3 regions of the Rossellomorea sp. GQ25 genome follow, and region 2 is predicted to be linked to each of the others. Evidence: riboswitches for the same ligand, from Rfam matches in the RefSeq annotation. Region 2 holds a riboswitch; each other region holds the start of a gene.

Region 1 (7,282 bases), on a different contig from region 2:
CTGCGGATCTTAGCTTTCGCTTCCCCGTCAATTTCAGCCTTGCGCGCTTCCGCTTCTGCTTTACGAGTCGTTTCGTAGTATTCGGCATCGGCTTTTGTTTTACGAACTTTTGATTCTTCTGCTTCAAGCTTCACGGCACGTTCACGTTCAAGGAATTGAAGCGTTAACTCTTCTTCTTTCACTTCTTTGGTAAGTTTGGCTTTTTCCAACTCATAGGACTGTTCCGATTTTGCTCTTGCCCGCTCTGTTTCTTCTTTGAAAGCTGCGTCTTTGATGTCCTTCTCTTTTTTCGATTGGGCAATGGTAATTTGACGCTTGTATTCTTCCTCTTTCGCTTCCTGATCGGTTTGGGCACGGTGAATACGGGTTTCACGCTCGGTGTTTGCTTCTGCAATTTCAGCTTGCTTGCGGACCTCGGCGATACGTGGACGACCAAGGTTTTTTAAGTATCCATTTTCTTCGTCTGCATCTCTTATGTCAGTTAACCCGAGTGACGTAATTTTGAAGCCCATAAGATCCAGCTGCTTCTGGGCAATTTCTGATACGTCAGCGTTAAATTTTTCACGGTTGCTGTTAATGTCTTCAACAGTCATTTTGGAAAGAATCGCACGAAGATTACTTCCCAGTACCTCGATGATTTCATCTTCAATTTCTTTTTGATCCTTACCAAGGAACTGCTCAGCATAGTTCGCAATCCCATTTAATGTGTCTGCCACCTTCACCATCGCCACTGCGTCCGCAACGATTGGTACTCCGCCATTTGTGTATACTCTCGGTGTCGATAGCTTTAACTGGAAGGATGTAAGATTAACAGGTGTGGAAGTTTGGAAACGTCTTAATCTGTACCCTCCACCCCTGATGATTTTCATGGAACGTCCTTCCTGGTCGGTGAAAATATTTGTTTCCTTCTCAGGATCCCCCAGTTTAGGTCCTGTAATGATCAGTGCCTGGTTGGATCTGGCTGTACGATAACGAAACCTCATCCAGAAATAATAGGCAATTCCTGCAATAGCAGCAATAACCAGAACAGGAATCAAGAACATAAAAAATCCGATAATACTTAATGATTCTAGCATTCTGACAACCCCTCTCAACATTTTCTATAAATCAGTCGAGCAACTGATTTAATATTTAATAAAATTGCTAGCTGCAATACTATCTACGGAAGAGTGATAGAAAAGTTTCAATAATTTAGGTGAATCTCCTAATTTTATATAAAAAAGCTCGAACCTTTAAAAAGTTCGAGCTTTCATACTATAAAAACCAGCCGTGTATCGCCCCTAACAGGGTAAATATGATGAGATGATCTCCAATCGCGATAAGGAAGAAAGAACAGGACAGTACGGAACCGATTAAATATGATATGAACGTAATTTGTGTGATTGGAAGCTGCGGGTCGTAAATGAGCATATGCGCTGCATTTTCCAAGCGCGTTCTTTTCACATAACCTGCTGGTGTTTCACCAATCAGCCCTTTAAACATCCGCTGAAAGTGATAAGGGGGAATAGGTTGATACTTTGGCTAATTGTTCTAAGAATAAATCTTCGCTTAGATGTTGATCGATATACTCTACTACTTTACCAATTTGTCTTGTGGCATTTTTCAGATCTCACTACCTTTTTGAAAAGCACTTGTTTATAAATTTTACCCTAATCATTCTCCTCACTCACTAAGGGTTATGATAAAATAAATGCGTTCACAATTTAATCATTGCTCATTGGTGAAGATGATTTAAGTTCATTTTCTTAAAAGGGAAGTTGGTGAAAGTCCAACGCGGTCCCGCCACTGTAAGGCTGAGAATTCGTATGGATCCACTGTTTCGAATTGAAATGGGAAGGAATGCGAAATCGTTGACGCTGAGCCAGGAGACCTGCCAAATGGGAAGAACACAGAAGTTCCTACGGGAGATAGGAGGGTGTTGCGCTAATTGAGCCACATGAGGAATCACATGATTCTGGACGTTCGCTTGAAATAGCCGCATCTTCTTTTTAAAAGGAGATGCTTTTTTTATTTCGGAAATTAAACTGGGAGATGAGAAAATGGAACAAGCTTATTCGGTAGAACGTTCACGAACCATACAAACAAAATTGGTGCTGCCACCGGACACCAATCATATGCAAACGATCTTCGGAGGAAAAGTCCTTTCCTATATTGATGAAATTGCGGCACTATCAGCAATGAAGCACTCCAGCTCAGTCGTCGTTACGGCATCGATTGACTCCGTCGACTTTTTGTCGTCTGCAACAGTCGGTGATGCGTTAAGCCTCGAGGCATACGTCACTTCTACAGGCAGAACATCAATGGAGGTTTATGTAAAGGTGTTTTCTACGAATCTCGTAACGAGTGTCAAAACCCTGACGACTGAATCATTCCTGACGATGGTCGCCGTTGATGAAAATGGAAAACCAAAGCCGGTGCCAAAGGTCATTCCAAAGACAGAAGAAGAATCGAGGCTTTTCAAAACGGCTCCTTTAAGAAAAGAGCATAGAAAAAATCGTGCGCTTATTTTGTAAACAGTCGCTGATTGCTGACTATCCTAAAAACAAAAACACTCAGAGCTTATCTAGGCTTTGAGTGTTTAAAAGGGCTAGTCTATTGGATCCTAATTGGAATGAAAACGGGGTTGGTTATATAGCGGGAAGTCATTCAGGATTCCCCTCCTCTGGTGAAAGAAGTACAGGATGAACTTCAGGAAGAAAAGAGAAAAACACTATAGAGATGCTATTTGGATGTTATTGCCTTCAGACCTCCGTCTTGTTCTAAACCTATAGAATACCGAGAAAATTTTCCCTATAATGAATAATAAAATAGTTCATTTGGGGTGTAGTATGATTGAAGGTAAATTAATTAAGTTTCATCGCGAAGATTCGGGTTTGACTCAAGAGCAGCTTGCACAGGGGATATGCTCCCCCACGCATCTAAGTAAAATTGAAAGAGGAATCACAGAGTATTCCAGTGAAATTACTGATTTACTTGCAAGAAAGCTTGGAATCAATATGGATGTTGAACGTTCTCGCTATCATTCCTTACAGGTTAAGTTATCAGAATGGAACGATGCGATTATTATGATTCGAACCAATGAAATCCATCAATTAAAAGGGGAAATTGAAAAAGAACCTTTACGGTTTCTATCAGACTTCATTGTTCAATACAATCTTTTCCTGGCAAGGTATTATCTATTTTTGAATAAACATGGAAAAGCAAAAGAAATAATGGACATGTTCGAACATAAAAACTACTCTCTTTCTCCTTTTGAACAAAATTTATTGTTGCATGTCAAGGGAATCTATCATCATTCAACAAGGCAGTTTAACTCTTGCATTAAAGTATTAAAACAGATTGACGATGAATATCCGAACTCCGAATATTATTTTCATTTGGCATTAGCGTATCATTCCATTCATTCAAACACCTTTGCCTATTATTATGGGCAAAGAGCTTTGCATTTTTTCCAAAAAACATTAAATATCCTGAGGGTTATCGATTCTGAAACCTTAATTTTAATCCAATTGAATGCCAAAGAACCCTTTGATATGGAAGAAACCAAACAACAGTATGATAAGCTCCTCAGAGTCTGTGAATCCGTTAATTCCAAGGAAAGGGAACATAAGATCCATAACAATCTTGGATTCGAATATTTTAGGAGAAAACGATATTCTGAATCAAAAGAATCCTATGAAAAAGCATTAAAACTTATTAATGAGGAAACCCCTGCGTCACATTATTTGGTAACACTTAGCGGCTATATACTTGCTTGTATGAAAGGAAATTTACTTACTTCCGAAGAGCTCAATCATTTAGCGACAAAAGGACTAAAAATGGCAACTCAGCATCAGGATCCCACTTACGTATTCTTTGAGATTTACTTACTCACCCTAAAGGGAAATGAAAAAGAACTTTATGAGTATATTGAAAATACAGCTCTCCCCCATTTCAAAAAAACGGGAAGTCAATTGATGTATCAGCATTATGAAAGACAACTATTTTTATATTATGTTAAAACCGGGCAAACAGAAAAGGGTTTCCGGCTTGCATCCGATAAGATGTCCAGCGAAATAAGTTATTATGAATTAGAATAATGCTCCTTCCGAATGATAAAAGGATGACTTGTCTCTTTTTATCATTCTTTTTTTGAAAGATAGTAGATGGAACACTAGAAAATCAATTCATTTTACCACTATATTATAAGTTAATCGTCCTCTTTGCATAATATTCATCCAAACAAGCCCTTTGCAACCCCAATACCAATTCATTATTTCACAACTTTTATCCTGCAGAAACCACGGAAAATCAGTTATAGGTTAAAAATCCCACCAATTATGTAGTTCATTAGTCTCGAAGTAAACCCCCATACAAACAAGTTCAAACTCCTTTAAAATATGAATTGAACCAATATTTCGATAAATCACCATCTAATATTACAGAAAAGAGGTAGAAATGATGAATGGATCTTCCATTGCAAAGAAATCAGCTGTGATTGCATTATCCACAGGATTAATGTTATCTCCAATATCGACCTATTCCATTCCAACAGCCACAGCTGCTGATTGGGAAGCAGAAACAATTTTATCTTCTTTGACTGATGAGCAGAGACAAGCCTTACATCAATTGGAATTAACTAATACAATGGGCCTTCAAGGATTTCAACAGAGTGATTTAGCATCCGGTGAAGAGATTTCGGTTATCGTCCAATTTCAATCTAAACCGAGCAATGTAGCTGTTTTAGAAGCGGCCGTAAAAGGAAAAAAACTCAAGAAAGCGGATGCTGAGGCAAAGGTAGAGAAAGAACATAAGATTTTTAAGGAAGATGTAACAAAGCATCTATTTACTAGTAATGTAAAAGGAAAAAAGGTAGCGCCGAAAATTACCCAAATCTATAAAGACGCGTATAACGGGGTGGCGATGACACTTCCAGCCAATCAAGTAGAGCTACTGCTTAACTCCAAAGCTGTCAAAGCGGTGTATAAAAATCAGGCATTTACGGTAGATCCCGTTCAACAAGATCTCCCAAAAGATGTTGAGAGGGAAATCACAACGTCTGTGGAAAGCATTCCATTTTTAAAGGTAGATCAGTTACATAAGGAAGGAATAACGGGAGATGGGATTAAAGTCGGGGTAATCGACACGGGAGTCGACTATAACCACCCTGATCTGAAGGATGCCTACAAAGGCGGTTATGATTTTGTTGACGATGATTCTGATCCCATGGAAGCCACCTATGAAGATTGGAAGAATACGAGTGAGCCTGAGTTCAGTTATACAGGAAGTTCGTATTACACCTCTCACGGTACCCATGTATCGGGAACGATTGTAGGACAAAATGAGAATGATAGTGAAGTATCTGTTGAAGGGGTTGCCCCTGATGCTGACCTATATGTGTATCGGGTTCTCGGTCCATACGGAAGCGGCTACACCGAAGACGTCCTCGCCGGTATAGAGAAGTCGATTCAAGATGGAATGGATGTCATCAACCTCTCATTGGGTGCCGCTATTAACGACCCTTACTATCCAACCAGTACAGCCCTTAATTATGCGGTTTTAAATGGAGTCACTGCCGTTGTTTCTGCAGGGAATTCAGGTCCAAATGACTTTACGCTCGGCTCACCTGGTACAGCAGCTTTGGCTTTAACCGTAGGGGCAAGTGATGTCCCTGTCTCACAAACTACATTTACAGGACAAGGTTCCAATGGTTGGACCACCGATATTGTGAGTATGGCCAGAGGCTTCGCCCACAAGTTTACAAGTTTAGAAGAGCAAACACTGGAGCTGGTGGATGTCGGGTTAGGATATCCGGAAGATTATGAGAATAAAAACGTGGAAGGAAAGATCGCTTTCGTTCAGCGTGGTGATTTTGCTCTGAATGACAAAGTGAAATTCGCAAAAGAACATGGTGCCAATGCTGTCATTATGTATAACAATGTAGAGGGTCATATAGGTTATAATCTTGGGGAATCTGTAAACTATGTTCCTGCCTTCTCCATGACGAAAGCTGCAGGAGAAGAATTGAAAGCAGCGATCACCAGTGGGTCGACCAGTTTCACCTTCACTCATTTAGAAGAAAGTTTTACGAAAGGTGATCAATTAGCGGATTTCAGTTCACGGGGTCCTGTTAACAAAAGCTATGATATGAAACCGGAAGTCGTAGCACCGGGAGTCAGCGTTCTGTCGACCTTCCCTTCATATATGATCGATCCAGAAAAAACGGATGACTATCAGTATGCTTACTCTAGATTATCAGGTACCTCTATGGCTTCCCCTTTCACTGCGGGGGTTGCAGCTTTACTTTTAGGAGAAAATCCCGATCTTGAGCCTGCTGATATTAAAACCCTACTCATGAACTCTGCTGATCCATTGAATGGAGATTACAGCGTATTTGAGGTTGGTGCTGGAAGAGTGGATCCGTACCAAGCCCTTCACAGTCAGACGAAGATCCAAATCAAAGATGAGACGTTGCTTCCTAGCGGTGAAGAACTGATCCCGATCGACAATCCGACAGGAGGACTGAGCTTTGGGAATCAAGTAGTGGCTGAAGGAACTCACCTCCGCGTACAAAAAAGTTTTGAAATTACCAATAATAGTGGTGAAAAGAAAACATTCGACATTCGTGTTGAAGAAAATATACAGGAAGGCACCCTTAGCCTTAAAGAAAATGGAGTTCAAGTAACGACTGATAAGTCCATCAAGGTAAATGGAGGTAAGAAAAAGACCTCAAACCTATTCATGACGATGCCGAAAACCGCTGCGAAGGGGATATATGAAGGGTATCTGGTCGTAACGAACCAAAACGACCGTTCAGAAAGTTACCGTGTTCCATTTAGTGTAAAAAGATCAGAAGAGGGCTTTAATACACTTCAATTATTGTCCCCTGCTTTTGCACCTCCTCAGTACACACATGGTTTTGATCCATATCGCTATCCATCTGCACTTCTTGAATTCAATCTGAGTTCAACGATGGAAAGCATGGATTTGATCCTTCAGGATGGAGAATCAGGTGAAGATTTAGGATTGATCGGTACACTTAACTTGCAGGGTGCTTTACTTGATAACAATTACTTATTACGTGCATTCCAGGGTGGCTACCATGCATTTACAGGGGATAAAAAACATCCTGTTGCTGATGATGTGACCATCGCCAAGCCTGGACATTACAATTTAAAATATGTGACAACCGACCCCAAAGGGAAAGTGAAAACGAAAACAGAACCTTTCTTCATCGATATAGAAGGACCAACCTTCAAAAGTTCATTGGATGGTGAATCCCCGTTCCTTGAATATCAACCAG
Region 2 (7,282 bases):
GCTACAGCGATTAAATTAGGTATCCCTGTGCCGGGTCTTGCGAGTGCTATAGCATATTATGACAGCTATCGCTCTGAGTCACTGCCTGCCAACCTTCTGCAAGCCCAACGTGATTATTTTGGAGCCCATACGTATCAGCGTGTGGATAAGGAAGGGACATTCCATACGGATTGGTTATCTAAATAAGAATAGTGCCCTGTGGGAATCCCACAGGGCTTTTGATTAATGTATTATTCTTTGCTTGATGAGTCATCTTTCGTATGATGCTTATTTTTCTCGTCCTGCTGCTCTTTTTTTAAGTCATCGAGGGGAATTGGATCCACATTTTGCTCACTTTCATGCTGATCGAGAATGCCGTCATGATCTTTATTGATTTGTTCTGGATTGTCATTTTTCCTCTTCGTCATTATCTTTCATCCTCCCTTAATGAGTCGTTGTTGTACCATACCCTTCGTGAGCAGAGAAAAACATCGGGGGATAGAACATAAGAAAGCCACCTATCGATATAGGTGGCTTTCTTTGATAAAAGTTTAGATTTTCACATCAACTTTAGCATTTTTCTTTAAATCTTCTACATGCTGAACAAGTTTTTCTTGTTTTTTCTGTTGCTCTAACTGAGTCTTAATTTGAGGTTTCACTTCTTCAAACTTTGGTGCATCCTTTGATTCACCCTGACCTTGCTGGCTCGCATACTGATCGTAAAATTTCTTCATTTCATCTTCAGAGACTTCTTCTACTTTGATTTCTTTCTCAACGTAGTTTGTGTATTTGATGTTTTCAGCGATTTGGGTTTTTAACTCGTCCATCGTAAATCCGGCTTTTTTCATGGCATCTTCAAATTTCTTTTCATCACCATACTGCTTTTTAACTTCTTCCAGTTGTTTATTGATTTCATCTTCTGACGCTTTGTAGCCTTTTTCATCGGCCTGCTGCATAAGGAGTGTTTGTCCAACCAGGCTATCAATTGTTTGTTCCTTGATTTTCTTTGCTGCATCTTTACTTGTTGGGTCTTGCCCCATCTGTTGATATTGCATTTGTGATTGAGTCAATACGTTATTGAAATCTTCCCCATTAATTTTTTCGTCGTTTACAATGGCAACGATCTTATCTCTTTCAACCTTTTGTTCATCCATTTTCTTCTGCATTTCTTCCATTTGCTTTGCTTGTTCTTCCTGAGCCTGTCCATCGCTTTTTTCTTCTGTTTTGGCTTTATCGTCAGCTTGTTTTTGGCTCTCCTCGTTCGAACCGCAAGCGGCTAGTCCAATCGTTAGTAATGCTAATAGTAAAGTCGTAAATAATTTTTTCATAATAGACTCCTTTCAGAACTAAGGTGTGATTTCGAAAAAAATCACTTAATGCGCATTTTAAATGAAAAACCCGTAAAAAGAAAGTATTTAAGCTGAAAAGTATTGATTGTAATAAGGTTGAAATACAGTAAATTACTTATATGTTCCCTCTTTCACTATAATGTATGCGATTACATTTGACTGACAACTGCCGGCTAGAAATGAAAATGTAAGAAGACTTTCACCTATGCGTTCAATCTAAGTAGGTAAAAAAAGAGACTGTTTAAATCGAGGTCTTCCTCCATTTAAACAGCCTATAAAAAATATTGGGGACCAAAGAATACTGTCAAACAACCTTCTATTTGAATTATAAAGAGTGGCTACTTTTTCTTCAACTAACATTTAGGAAGGTGTCGGCTGACTAGTGTCCTTATGAAGGTAGTATTCAATCTTCTCCTATTCTTTTCATGCAAAATAATAATTATAAGCATATTTTAATGGAAGGGTTTTCCTTCCTTTTGTTGAACTAGTAAACAGAATAAATGAAAAGGAGAGAGACGATGAGGCAATTAGTAAGAATCGGGACTATTTATATTCCAGTAAGGGATGTACAAAGAGCATGCATATGGTATAAAGAAAAATTAAACGCGAATGTGAATTATAAGGATGAGGACAAGGCAATCCTAGACCTTGCAAATCAAAGTTTCTTCCTGGTGGGTGCTTTGGATGAAGAAAGCAGTAATTTTTTTGATAAGTACGAAAACAAGAAATTTTCCATCACTTTTGAAGTAGATGGTTTAGTAGCATTAAAAGAGTTGAGAGAAGATTTAGTTCAAAAAGGAGTCGAAGCCGGGGAGATTGAAAACAGGGGGCATAATGGACGAAATTTTGTATTTTCCGATGGGGATGGCAATCTTTTCGATGTTTGGAGCGAACTGAGTCCGCAGTTTAAAGAAGCATTTAATCTCTAAATAGGATTATCACACATAAAATAGGGATTTGATTGTGAATGCAATGACCATTTTACAACTCTTGACTTTAAGAGGGTAATAGAGTGATACTATTAAAAGATTTCAACTTCTAAACGAAATAAATAGTTTCACTTGTAAATTCATTTTTAATCGTTTATGATGGTACAGAACACAACATTTTGTGTTCTGTTTAATTATTTTAACTATATATTGATTATAACCTGTGAATTGGGTGTCTGAATGGACTTAAAAGGGAATCCGGTGTGAATCCGGAACTGTCCCCGCAACTGTAAGTGCTGACGAAATAAGGAACTGCCACTGTCATATAGGATGGGAAGGCCTTAGAGTAGGGTGAAGCACGAGTCAGGAGACCTGCCTTGTTTATCACGTGTTATCTTCTTCGGGAATTGGGAGGATAAAGCGAGGATTGGAATAGTCCCTTTAGTCTATTCATATATCTTTCGTACATAAAAGCCTATCCTTCAGAAGGATGGGCTTTTTTTGAATCCTTCCCACACTGTATAAATTGGGAGGAATGATGATGTCAATCGTATCACAGTATCAGCGGACAACAATGGAAGCAAAAGCGATTCTTACAAATCTCCACAGTCGCTTTCCGCAACTTCATTTTAAAGAATTTGATGAAAAGACTTTTAAGTATGCAGACGCTCAATCTGAAATGAGTAAAGAAAAGCTTTATCATTTCATGATCCTCACGGCAGTTGAACGGATCTCTGCCCATGAACCTGATTGGACGTATGTAGCTGCAGAATTATATTTAATGAAACTTTATCGTACAATCGCTCATTCAAGGAGAGTTGAAGAAAGCATGTTGTACAATTCCTTTTATGAATTAATTCAAGACTTGACTGATAGGAAATTATATACTCCCGCACTATTGGATTCATATTGCAAAGAAGAAATTGAAACTTTGGGGAGGATCATGGATTCATCTAAAGACCATCTGTTTACTTACATAGGGATCGTCACATTATCAGAGCGGTATTTAACTAAGTCCCATGATGGTAAAATCCTTGAATTACCTCAGGAGCGATTGCTGATCATCGCCATGACACTCTTTATGAACGAACCCCGTGATAAGCGTCTGGTGCTTATTGAAGAAGCTTACTGGGCACTGTCTAATTTGTATATGACGGTTGCGACCCCTACGTTTGCCAACGCCGGCAAAAGCCATGGTCAGTTATCAAGCTGTTTTATTGATACGGTAGCCGATGATTTAAGAAGTATTTATGACAGCAATACAGATGTTTCCACACTAAGTAAAAACGGTGGGGGTCTCGGTATCTATCTGGGGAAGGTCCGGAGCAGAGGAAGTAATATCAAAGGCTTCAAGGGAGTAAGTTCAGGTGTTATTCCATGGATGAAGCAATTAAATAACACAGCAGTATCCGTTGATCAATTAGGGCAACGTCAAGGAGCGATCGCTGTTTATTTGGATGTATGGCATAAGGATATTTTTCCTTTTCTTGATACACGCTTAAATAATGGAGATGAAAGGCAGCGTACTCATGATCTTTTCACTGGAGTAAGCTTACCGGATTTATTTATGGAACAAGTGGAGAATAGAGGGGATTGGTACTTATTTGATCCTCATGAAGTGAGGGTGGTCATGGGGTATTCCCTGGAAGATTACTATGATGAGAGTGAGGGAGAAGGTTCGTTCAGGGATAAGTATTGGGAGTGCGTAGAATGTCCTGATCTTTCCAGGGAAGTCGTTCCAGCAATTGAAATTTTCAAGCGGATCATGATTTCCCAGCTCGAAACGGGAACGCCCTATATGTTTTACCGTGATACAGTCAATCGGCTAAATGCCAATCAGCATAAGGGAATGATTTACTGTAGTAATTTGTGTACCGAAATCGCCCAGAATATGAGTGCGACCGTCATGGAAGAAGAGGTCATAAAGGACGGGAAAATCATTACCTATAAATCTCCCGGAGATTATGTCGTCTGTAATCTGGCATCTGTTTCTTTAGCCAAAACAATCATGGATGATGAGTTGGAGAGAGTCGTGTCCATAGGAGTGAGATTACTTGATAATGTCATAGATATTAATAGACTTCCAGTCCTGCAAGCCCAACTGACAAATCAACGCTATAGAGGGATTGGATTAGGAACCTTTGGCTGGCATCACCTCCTTGCATTAAAAGGTTTGAAATGGGAGAGCGATGAAGCAGTTGATTATTGTGACTCACTATACGAGGATGTTGCTTATTACACGATAAAAGCCAGTCATGAATTAGCGAAAGAAAAAGGCTCCTATCCATATTACAATGGTTCCGACTGGTCGACTGGAGAGTATTTTTCAAAGAAAGGGTATTCTGGACCGAGGTGGGATACACTCAGGGATGATGTTTCTTCACAAGGAATCCGAAACGGATATTTAATGGCGGTTGCGCCCAATTCGTCCACTTCGATTATAGCTGGCTCTACAGCAAGTATAGATCCCTTATTCAGATTGGAGTACTCGGAAGAAAAGAAAGATTATAAGATTCCTGTTACAGCACCTGATTTATCACCTAAGACGACCTGGTATTACAAAACGGCTTATAACGTAGATCAGCACTGGAGTATTAAACAGAATGAGAAGAGACAGCGACATATAGATCAAGGAATATCGTTTAACTTGTATGTGCGGAATGATATCAAGGCGATAGAGTTACTATCTCTTCATTTAGATGCATGGAGGTCAGGATTGAAAACGACCTACTATGTGAGATCAACATCCGTTTCAAATTTTGAAGAATGTGAAAGCTGCCATAGCTAACTGGGAGGAAGATGATAACGTGAATGGATTAAAGCAGCGAATCTTAATAGATTCTGAGGCACCAAATAAATCTACTGGAATTGTAAATGGACAAAGCTCGAATATATTAAACTGGGATGATGTCAGGTTCTCATGGGCCTATCCAAAGTATAAGAGAATGCTGGGGAATTTCTGGACGCCTTTTGAGATCAATATGGCAAAGGATATCAAACAGTTCCCTACTCTTTCATCAAAGGAGCAGGAGTCCTTTTTGAAAATCATCGGCTTACTGGCTCTCCTTGATAGTGTGCAGACAGATTACGCGGGTAAAGTGGCAGACTATCTCACGGATTCCAGCCTGAATGCATTGATGATCATTTTGGCACAGCAAGAGGTCGTCCATAACCACTCGTACAGTTACGTGTTATCCAGTATCGTGTCCAAAAAGAAGCAGGATGAAGTGTTTGATTTCTGGAAGAACGATCCAATCTTGAAGAAGCGGAACGAATTTATAACGAATGGATATAAAGGATTTGTAGAATCCCCCACCATTGAGAATCTATTAAAGTCGATCATCTATGATGTAATTCTGGAAGGGTTGTTCTTTTACTCCGGTTTTGCCTTCTTCTACAATCTGGCCAGAAATCAAAAGATGGTGGCGACATCGACGATGATTAATTATATCAATCGGGATGAACAGCTGCATGTCGGATTATTTGAAAAAATATTTAAAGAGGTACTGAACGAGAATCCCTCTTATCAAACGGAAGAGCTGCGTGACTTTGGAAAGGAAGCTTTCAAACAGGCAGCTCTCCTGGAAATAGAGTGGGGAAGGGACATCATCGGATCTCATGTTGAAGGGCTGTTAATGAGCGACCTTGAAGATTATATTAAATTCATGGCGAATAAAAGAGCCAAACAGCTAGGGTTTGAAGAACCATTCCAAGGATATAAGACCAACCCATTAAAATGGATCATTGCCTATCAGGAAGTGGATAGAGGGAAAACCGATTTCTTTGAACAGAAATCAAGGCAATATACGAAGACATCGGATGCTAATGGGTTTGATGAACTGTAAAAATTAGAGCTGTGGTACTTTTGGTCAGAGGTTAGATATTCGTGAGCATCCAGTTCGCCGTTATATTTGAAATTCCGCCGATAAAAGTACTGATTTTGCCGATAAAATCAGAATATCGCCGTTATCCAGTCAACGTCTTAAAAGAATCAACTAATAATTGGTGAAACTTTGGTATCTGGTTACTGAATTGGTTGAACTTCCTTACAAAATGCATTTTTTAGAACTAAATGTGTTATTTCTTTCGTGAAATAACAGTTTTTATTACAGAAGGTGAGTAGTTTGTATCTTGTGTGACTCGTGGCGATAAATGGCTAAGAAAGTCAACTGTACACAACCATATCAGATTCTCATGGAAGCTTTACAACATCGTTACAATCACCCCATCAAAAAGCGAGTCATCACGACTCGCTTTTTGATTTGTTTTTTTCAATAAAAGGTCATTTCAGTTCTTGTAATCGTTCTTCACGTCTGCCACAAGCATCACGGTGATTTCTTTAGAAGCTAATTCCTTTGCGGTCGCTTGTCCGATCCCACTGATTGCTCCTGTAATGATAGCTACTTTTTTTATATTAATCATTTTCCTTCTCGTGCTTCGTAATCTTTATCCACTCTATTGTTTTCACGGTACCATTATCATTTAAACATAGTTGAGAGAGTTGGAAATTCCATTACCATTAATATGAAAATAAATGTTTAACTCTCCCGGTGGTGGGAATATACATACTAGATTGAATGAGAGGAGAGGTTTTACATGGCAAATCATTCTACAGAAGAAAAAATGGAGTCGAAAGTAGACAGTACATTAGACAATTTGCCTCAGGACAAAAAAGAAGATATTCTTTCAAACTTTGATCATTTCAAACAATATTTAGGTAATAAAGTTTCCTTAGCGGATAAGTTAGGGATGAATGAAGAGCAGCAGGCTAAGGCAGCCCAAAAAGTTGGGGATTATCTTGCGGCTCATGAGGAACCGAAGAATAGAGAAGAGAAGTTATTATATGAATTATGGAAAGCGGGTAACGAGGAAGAGCAGCATATGCTTGCCCATATGTTAGTGAAGCTTGTTCACGCTGAATCATAATAAAAAAGGGCATCTGAATGGATGCCCTTTGCTTATGCTTTTTTTACATTTGTATCTCAGGGTCTACCCTTACCGTCACATTCCCTTTGATGGCACGGG
Region 3 (7,282 bases), on a different contig from region 2:
GTCTCCTGCTGCCCAGGATTTTCGCGAGCCTGTATTCGGTGCATGTCGATATGTTCGCAAGCTTGAATTGTCAATCCATGCATTCGATAACGCATTTATGATTTCCTGACGAGATCCACCCAACATCTTCGTGACAACAGCTGTCGTTGCGATTTTCACAAACAGAACATGATCGAGCCCTACACGATTCAAGCTATTTTCCAACGCCAGTACTCCCTGAATCTCATGGGCCTTGATCATCATTTCGAGCACATCCCGAACTTGTAAAGGTTCTTTCCCATCCGAAATCCGTACTCTGCTTACATAATCCGCTACAGCAAGAATGCCTCCAAGGTTGTCAGATGGATGTCCCCATTCCGCAGCGAGCCACGTATCATTGTAATCCAGCCAGCGGATCATGCACCCTATGTTGAATGCCCCTTTCACAGGATCAAGGACGAAGGACGTACCGGGCACACGAGTCCCATTAGGTACAATTGTCCCAGGTACGACAGGGCCCAGAAGCTTCGTGCATTCCGGGTATTTCAAAGCGAGAATTCCGCATCCAAGCGTATCAAACAATACATAGCGTGCCGTTTCATATGCTTCCGTACTTGTGATGTCTCTATCTAATACGTAATCGGCTATTTCTTCCAATAACACATCGGTTTTCGTCGTTTCGCTCGTTTTTAGCATGAGATACCTTCCTTTTCTGTTAGAAGTTATTTATGATATAAATGGGTATTCGCCAAAATATCCATTTGCATCAGGCGGGCGACGTTACAACTCCCCAGTTGTTTAATTAAATACACGTCGCTCGCCTGTATAATGTACTCGCGGACGGAAGAGTCGATTATTGGTGTGCTGCTCTATCACATGCGCACAAAGTCCGACTGTTCTGGCACTAAAGAAAATGGGAGTATATAGTGGAATCGGTATCCCCAACATCCAATAGACCGGAGCTGCATAATAATCAAGATTCGGATAGATCCCTTTCTCTCTCTCCATTACTCTCTCTCCAGCTTCACACATCTCATATAAAAGGTGGTCGCCTTTTACATCACATAGTTCTTTTAACGCTTCCTTCATCATGAATGCTCTTGGATCCATCTTCTTCATATACACACGATGCCCAAATCCCATGATCTTTTCTTTTTTCATCATTTTCATTTCGAGCAGCTCTTCAAATGTTGCCACACTGCCTGCTTCATTAAGCATGTACATAACCGCTTCATTCGCCCCTCCGTGCAGGTTCCCTTTTAAGGAAGCGACAGCACCGGTTAAGGCACCGTATAAATCAGAATGAGTAGACGCAATCACCCTCGCCGTGAAGGTGGAATTCGGCATCTCATGCTCACTATAAAGAACTAAAGAACGGTCAAATATCCTTTCTTCCAGTAGAGAGGGGACTCGCCCAGTGATCATATAAAAGAAATTTGCACTATATGAAAGGTTTTCGTTTGGACGGACCGGCTCCAATTGGTGAATGATCCGGTAGCTATTCGCTACAACGTTGGGCACCATTCCAAGAAGTTGATAAGCTCGCTCTTTATTCACGGGTAATGAACGATCATCGAGTTTGTTGTCATATCCAGCAAGTGCTGATATTCCCGTTCTAAGCCCATCCATGGGATGCGTATTTCCCGGAAGCTGTTTGAATATTTCAAGCAGTTCCCCAGGTATTTCATACTCACCCTTCAACATCTTTTCCATCGCTTCTTTCTCTGCAGTATCCGGCAAACTCTCTTCCAGCAGTAGATGGACAATATCCATGTACTCTTTAGATTGTGATAGTTTAATAAGGTCATAACCCTGGATGACAATCTCACTTTGTACCGTATCTAAAAACGAGATCTTGGTTTCTGCTGCAACAACACCATCAAGTCCGGGGAAAAATTTTTGTTTAGCTTCCAATTATCTCTTCCTCCTATCTCCAAATAACTCTTCACTCATTTTGTTGTAAGCCCTTTCAAGATTGCTCAGACAAACTTCTTTTTCTTCTCTTTTTTCTATCCGCATCATGATTTCTTTTGTCAAACGCTGATAATTGGAAGAAAGCATAAGTGTCTTTTCTCCACTGAAGTTGTTCATAATGCACGTTTTGAAGTAATCGGTAAAATACTCAACTGTTCCAAACAAAGAAGTTCACCTCGAATCCGTCTTGTTTAAAAATGGACAATAAAAAAACAACTTCTAAAAAGAAGTTGTTAAGATCGAACTGATGCTTAAATAAACATTTTCTGCTCCCCCAAAAAGCCAAAACAAAAAATGTTGATCACTCGTTCGCACTTAACACCCCCTATCCTCGTAGGTATTGATGTGTGCTGAAACAGGCAGGTCTCCTGACTTATGATCATCACTCTCCGAACCTTCCCATCTTCAAGTTTCTAAAGACAGTGGCTTTTCGAATCGCTCCCAAATACAGTTGCGGGACAGCGTCGGGCTCTAACCGAACTTCCCTATTAAGTAGAGGATCGTCATATCCCTCTACACCTGCTTCTACACGTATTCAGTTTTCCAATCAAACATATCAAATATTTCTAAAAATTACAAACAATTTTATTTTTTGACATATTTTCCTTTCTAAACCTGGAGTTTTTTTGTATGGGAAAAACTACCCAACTAATCCTTATTCAGCATACATTACTTCCCATATAGCAAACTTAACAAAACCTTAAATGAAACTGGTTTCCAACTTCCTTCCCTTCAAATAATTTAAATTTTTCGTTTAAAATGTTTGAATATTGAGATAATGGTTAGTATAATAGAAAAAAGGTCAAGGAGTTGATTTTTCATGAAGAAGTATTTGCTAAATTCACCACAGTCCGAGGTACCCGGCATAGACTCTCTTTTTGCAGAAATGATTTTGGACAAGGCCCTGCTAACATTCCGGAAAGAGCAACTCGAGCAGAAAATCGACCAATCTTTACGTGATCGAAACAAAGAAGAATTCCTGCGGTTGACGGAGGAGTTAAATCAGATCCGTAAAGATCACGAGGAAAAGGATGTAACGGTATAAAAGATTTATTGGATATAAATAAGCCGATTGGTTTCTATTGATAAGGAGGACAATGCTCTTGCTGATTATGGCAGGGGCATTGTTTTTTCTTTTGACTGAACACTGCGCTCTGACCCCCGGCACCCTGACGCTTTAACGTACCCTAATGACCTATTTCCCTCCGTAATCATGACAAGTTGTTGATTTTTCTTTATACAAAGAACCAAAAGGACGGTTTACTTGCCTCATCAGCAAGCGAACCGTCCCTCTCTTTCAAATCAATCCAGCTCCCGGACCTCAATCGGAATCAAAGTCCGTTCAATCTGCTCCCGGTGAGCCTCGTATCTCTCCGGAAGCATCAAGCTTTCCCCCATCGTGTTCCTCTTGATTATCTTCATCACTTCGGTATTCCAAAATATCTCCCGGCTGACATTCTAAAGCCTTACAAATTGCCTCTAACGTTGAGAATCGAACGGCCTTTGCTTTTCCATTTTTTAAGATCGAAAGGTTTGCCATCGTGATTCCAACCCTCTCGGAAAGCTCTGTTACGCTCATTTTCCTTTTAGCCAGCATCACATCAATATTGATTATAATCGTCATTGTTTTCACCTCAGACCGTTAAATCATTTTCAGATTTGATATCGATGGCATTTTTCAGTAGCTTCTGAAGAACAGCCGCAAAGACGGCAATCACCGCTGCACCGAAAATAAAGATCATTCCGATCAATATGATACCAGGGGCGTCATCAACCTCCGCCAGAATGTAAAAGAGCGGCATCGCTGCCACATATATGAGACTGATGGCAATGGCACATTTTTTTATAGTCTTTAAAGCTTTTACGGATAATTCAGAGAATGCATTGTTCTTATCGATAAAGCTTAATAGTTTAAAGGCTTGAAACAATGCGATGAAAAACGGTATAGCGGATACATACATAATGATTAGAATGCCATACACCACATATGCAAGCTTCGAATCACTTTCTGCTACATCCATAGCTAACCAAGGTAACCCCAAGACGCATAAAGCAACAATTGGAGTCCCGATAAGAAAAACAGCAATCTTTAAAAAGAGTGTTTCCCTTTTCATAAAAAGCACCTCGCTTATTGATTATTGATTTTACTCTACCACTTTATTTATTGTTTATCAATAAATATTTATTTATAATTAATAATATTTTTATGGTTATCGTTAAACAAATATTCATTTCGAACAAAAAAACTGGAGTCTGCCCCCCGGCACGCTGACACTTTAACGTGTGGAGACCGGACCCCAATTCCCCATTTAAGTAATAAATTCGAAACCCGTTGGCTTATGAAATGGCATTTTACATTCTCTAAAAACGAAATTAATGTTTGAAAAATCGTCGGGTAAACCTACGATACAATGTATGTATAGGATGTATGCCCCCTGGAGCCTCCTCCTTCGTTCCGGCAATCGTAATCCTCTTCTCCATCTACTAATAGGTCAAAAAAGGTATGCTCTAAGAAACTCTCTGGGAAACTCATTGGAAGCATCAGTATCATTCTTCTGCTTCTTTTAGAGCAAACTCCAAAAAATATCGATCTTTATCTCTACTCATCGTTTCCTCCTTATTACTCTTCCTTTAACCAACTATCTACCAATTATTTCAAAACCCTTCAACTAACTCAATGACCTTTTATAAAAAAAGAAGCTTACCATATTACAGATAAACCCCCTTATATGAAATAAGATTCCTTTTAAGAATTGATTACTCTTTTAACGTAGTGTTCACTGACTTCTTTAATGGCAGAAGGAACATCCTTAATATCTATGACAGTAGTTGCGTTCGCGCTTATCGGGTGTTGTCCTACACAAACACTAAATTTTGCGTTTTTAAATAATTCTCCATCGTTATGATCATTTCCAAATGCAATAAACTCGCCTGGAAGGACACCTAAACGTCTCAGCCCCTCCAGCTTATGTATTCCCGAAGGACTAATATCGATCAATGCTTCATTGCCGTGCTCATATATTTGTACAGGAAGATGGTCCAGCTTCTGTGTGATGGCTTGGTCTGTTGTAAATAATACGATTTTCGTTATCTTCGTCAGGTGAGCCAATTGCTTATTTACAGCGCGTTTTTCGGGGTCAAGATTACGAAATATCGGATGATGGGCATCTCCCGTATAGCTGTAATCCCAGTCACTGTCAATCAAATACGTGAGCTGGTTTTCTTCGATTATCTTTTTTATAGAATCTGTCACTTCAGGTGTGAAAGAATGTACGCTCATATTCTCGTTTTCGTACGTAAAGGCACCATTTCCTCCAACCATCCGGAAATGTCTGTATCGTTTAGGCAGAACAGGTAATAAATCACGAATAGGACGGGCAGAAGCAAAAATAATTTCGTGTCCTAGCTCCCTGCAGACATCTAATGCTTCACAAATTTCATCACTCAATGGTTCTCCCTTAAAACAAATCGTTCCATCCAAATCAAATACAAAAATCATTTTCTTCACCTCAATTTTAGTGTAATTTCGTGATTCGGTTATTTCTCTTTGACAGGCAAAACAACTGAAGAATATACGGAACCATTTATTTCAATATCCATTCTCCATTTCCCACTGTCAGGAAACCACAGCGTCACTGGTTGTTCCTTATCCCGGGAATGGGGTAACGCTATCGGTTCTTTTTTTCCGTGTCCATCGTGAGTGAATAGAAGGCGCACTTTATCTGCACCTATGGCTTTCTCAGGAAGTATCAGATTTGTTTCAAAGTTTTCTTCCTCCACCACAAATGAATTGTATTCGATGCTCCCCTTCGCATCACCCAAATACAAATTACCATCTGAAACATAGTCAGGGCTAGTATGCCATTTGGCCCTCTCTTCCCCTGAAAAATGCAGAAATACAAAGAGCAAGACACAAGCCAAACAAGCCACTTGAGCTTTCCAAAATCCATTCACTGTTTTAAAAGAGTTCATCATTTCAGAGTAAGGAGCCACAAGCTTTAATATAAGAAAGGCCACATTTAGAGAGAGCAGCGCCAATGCGATAAATAAAAACATCAAATTCCCCCTTTATGTTCAAACGATTAGATAGGTCATTTATATTTAGGTTATTCTAAAAAAGACCACAGAGGCAATCCCTTTTGTTTCCTCCTTTCAAAAAGAGCCACGGTGCCTGTCCCCGTGGCTCCCTGCCAAGCATACTACTTAATGATGGACGAACAGTTTCCTGGCTATATAGAAACGATTCCCGATTTGATAAGCCACCATGTCTGCGGAACTTTCGTTTTGATCGACTATTTTGTAAAGTTTCGTGCCTTCCGGAAGACCTTTGGCTTCCCCATTCTCATCGACTGGGGCTTTCACCTCAGTTTTTATCACACCTATCCGTTCTGCTAATTGCTCTTCCTCTACTGATTCATAGGTAGTGATATACTTGTTACCGCTCCACATAAAGTGAGGGTCGGTTACTTCTTCTTGATTGCTGCAAGCTGCAAGGAGCACCATTAAAATCCCCATATTGAAAAGGTTCTGCTTCACTGATTCCCACTCCCTCTTTCACCTTCTGATTATTCACTTCGTATGAACAGGGTCGACGTTGCTGAAATCATGATCGGCAAGGTACACAACGGAATGCAGACTCGCCTCCTTTTCCTCACTGCTGCAAAAAATAAGGGTACACTGATCGTTCCCTATTGTCACTTTCCCACTAGTTTGTTCGGTCAGTTCAAAGTCTAAAAGGCTGCTTACTAAGGCAGAGTCTCCACGAAAGGGCATGTGAATCTCCAACGCTTGTATAGATGGGTGTTTTTCTTCAGACACTACTTCAGTGATAAGTCGGCATGTTCTCTATCGAACCGTTTCCTTACTCTGCATTCAAATAATAAATCATATTATCCGTCCATTCACCGAACTCATAGATAAATCCTTTCCTGATGCATTCAAATTCCATCCCGACGCTTTCAGCAAGCTTTATGGAGGAAGTATTATCGAGGTTGATATGAGCTTCGATCCGGTGGAAATTCAATTCATGAAAAGCCATATGTAATGCTGCTTTCACTGCCTCTTTACCGTACCCGTTCTTCCAATGCTGGTTATGTATGGTGTAACCGATCCTTCCCCATTGAAAATCATTCCTTGATAACGTAGAGAAGTCCACCATTCCCACGTGCTTATGATCCGCTTTTCTAAACACACCAAATACGTGGGCTACATCATTACTAGCCAGTTCTTGATGCTTCGTCACCAACTGATCGAACCATTCTTCCGTGCATTCACTCATATCTATTTTTCCCAAATCATGCCTGCTGGAGGAAGCAGACCTGCTTTCGAA

What was found. A riboswitch is a leader RNA that binds a small molecule or an ion and turns the genes downstream of it on or off. The one in region 2 is predicted to bind cobalamin.
Region 1: another riboswitch for cobalamin. It lies ahead of AC6CIB_RS06170 (acyl-CoA thioesterase); the one in region 2 lies ahead of AC6CIB_RS16015 (ribonucleoside-diphosphate reductase subunit alpha).
Region 3: another riboswitch for cobalamin. It lies ahead of AC6CIB_RS07490 (hypothetical protein); the one in region 2 lies ahead of AC6CIB_RS16015 (ribonucleoside-diphosphate reductase subunit alpha).

Annotation. Positions count from the first base shown of each region.
Region 1 is NZ_JCAXEQ010000002.1:73,737-81,018, forward strand. It holds gene AC6CIB_RS06160 (flotillin family protein) at 1-1,076, opposite strand, end outside; gene AC6CIB_RS06165 (hypothetical protein) at 1,255-1,443, opposite strand; cobalamin riboswitch at 1,703-1,892, shown strand; gene AC6CIB_RS06170 (acyl-CoA thioesterase) at 2,040-2,513, shown strand; gene AC6CIB_RS06175 (helix-turn-helix domain-containing protein) at 2,829-4,079, shown strand; gene AC6CIB_RS06180 (S8 family serine peptidase) at 4,438-7,282, shown strand, end outside.
Region 2 is NZ_JCAXEQ010000005.1:73,539-80,820, reverse strand. It holds gene gnd (NADP-dependent phosphogluconate dehydrogenase) at 1-186, shown strand, start outside; gene AC6CIB_RS16030 (YczO family protein) at 231-407, opposite strand; gene AC6CIB_RS16025 (SurA N-terminal domain-containing protein) at 531-1,307, opposite strand; gene AC6CIB_RS16020 (VOC family protein) at 1,847-2,257, shown strand; cobalamin riboswitch at 2,471-2,651, shown strand; gene AC6CIB_RS16015 (ribonucleoside-diphosphate reductase subunit alpha) at 2,799-5,045, shown strand; gene AC6CIB_RS16010 (ribonucleotide-diphosphate reductase subunit beta) at 5,065-6,102, shown strand; gene AC6CIB_RS16005 (SDR family NAD(P)-dependent oxidoreductase) at 6,545-6,679, opposite strand; gene AC6CIB_RS16000 (DUF3243 domain-containing protein) at 6,881-7,183, shown strand; gene AC6CIB_RS15995 (SACOL1771 family peroxiredoxin) at 7,227-7,282, opposite strand, start outside.
Region 3 is NZ_JCAXEQ010000002.1:345,162-352,443, forward strand. It holds gene prpD (2-methylcitrate dehydratase) at 1-675, opposite strand, end outside; gene mmgD (citrate synthase) at 778-1,893, opposite strand; gene AC6CIB_RS07490 (hypothetical protein) at 1,894-2,118, opposite strand; cobalamin riboswitch at 2,295-2,491, opposite strand; gene AC6CIB_RS07495 (IDEAL domain-containing protein) at 2,774-2,998, shown strand; gene AC6CIB_RS07500 (helix-turn-helix domain-containing protein) at 3,296-3,577, opposite strand; gene AC6CIB_RS07505 (DUF2975 domain-containing protein) at 3,588-4,067, opposite strand; gene AC6CIB_RS07510 (HAD-IIB family hydrolase) at 4,700-5,452, opposite strand; gene AC6CIB_RS07515 (hypothetical protein) at 5,491-6,009, opposite strand; gene AC6CIB_RS07520 (hypothetical protein) at 6,157-6,489, opposite strand; gene AC6CIB_RS07525 (hypothetical protein) at 6,523-6,726, opposite strand; gene AC6CIB_RS07530 (GNAT family N-acetyltransferase) at 6,815-7,282, opposite strand, start outside.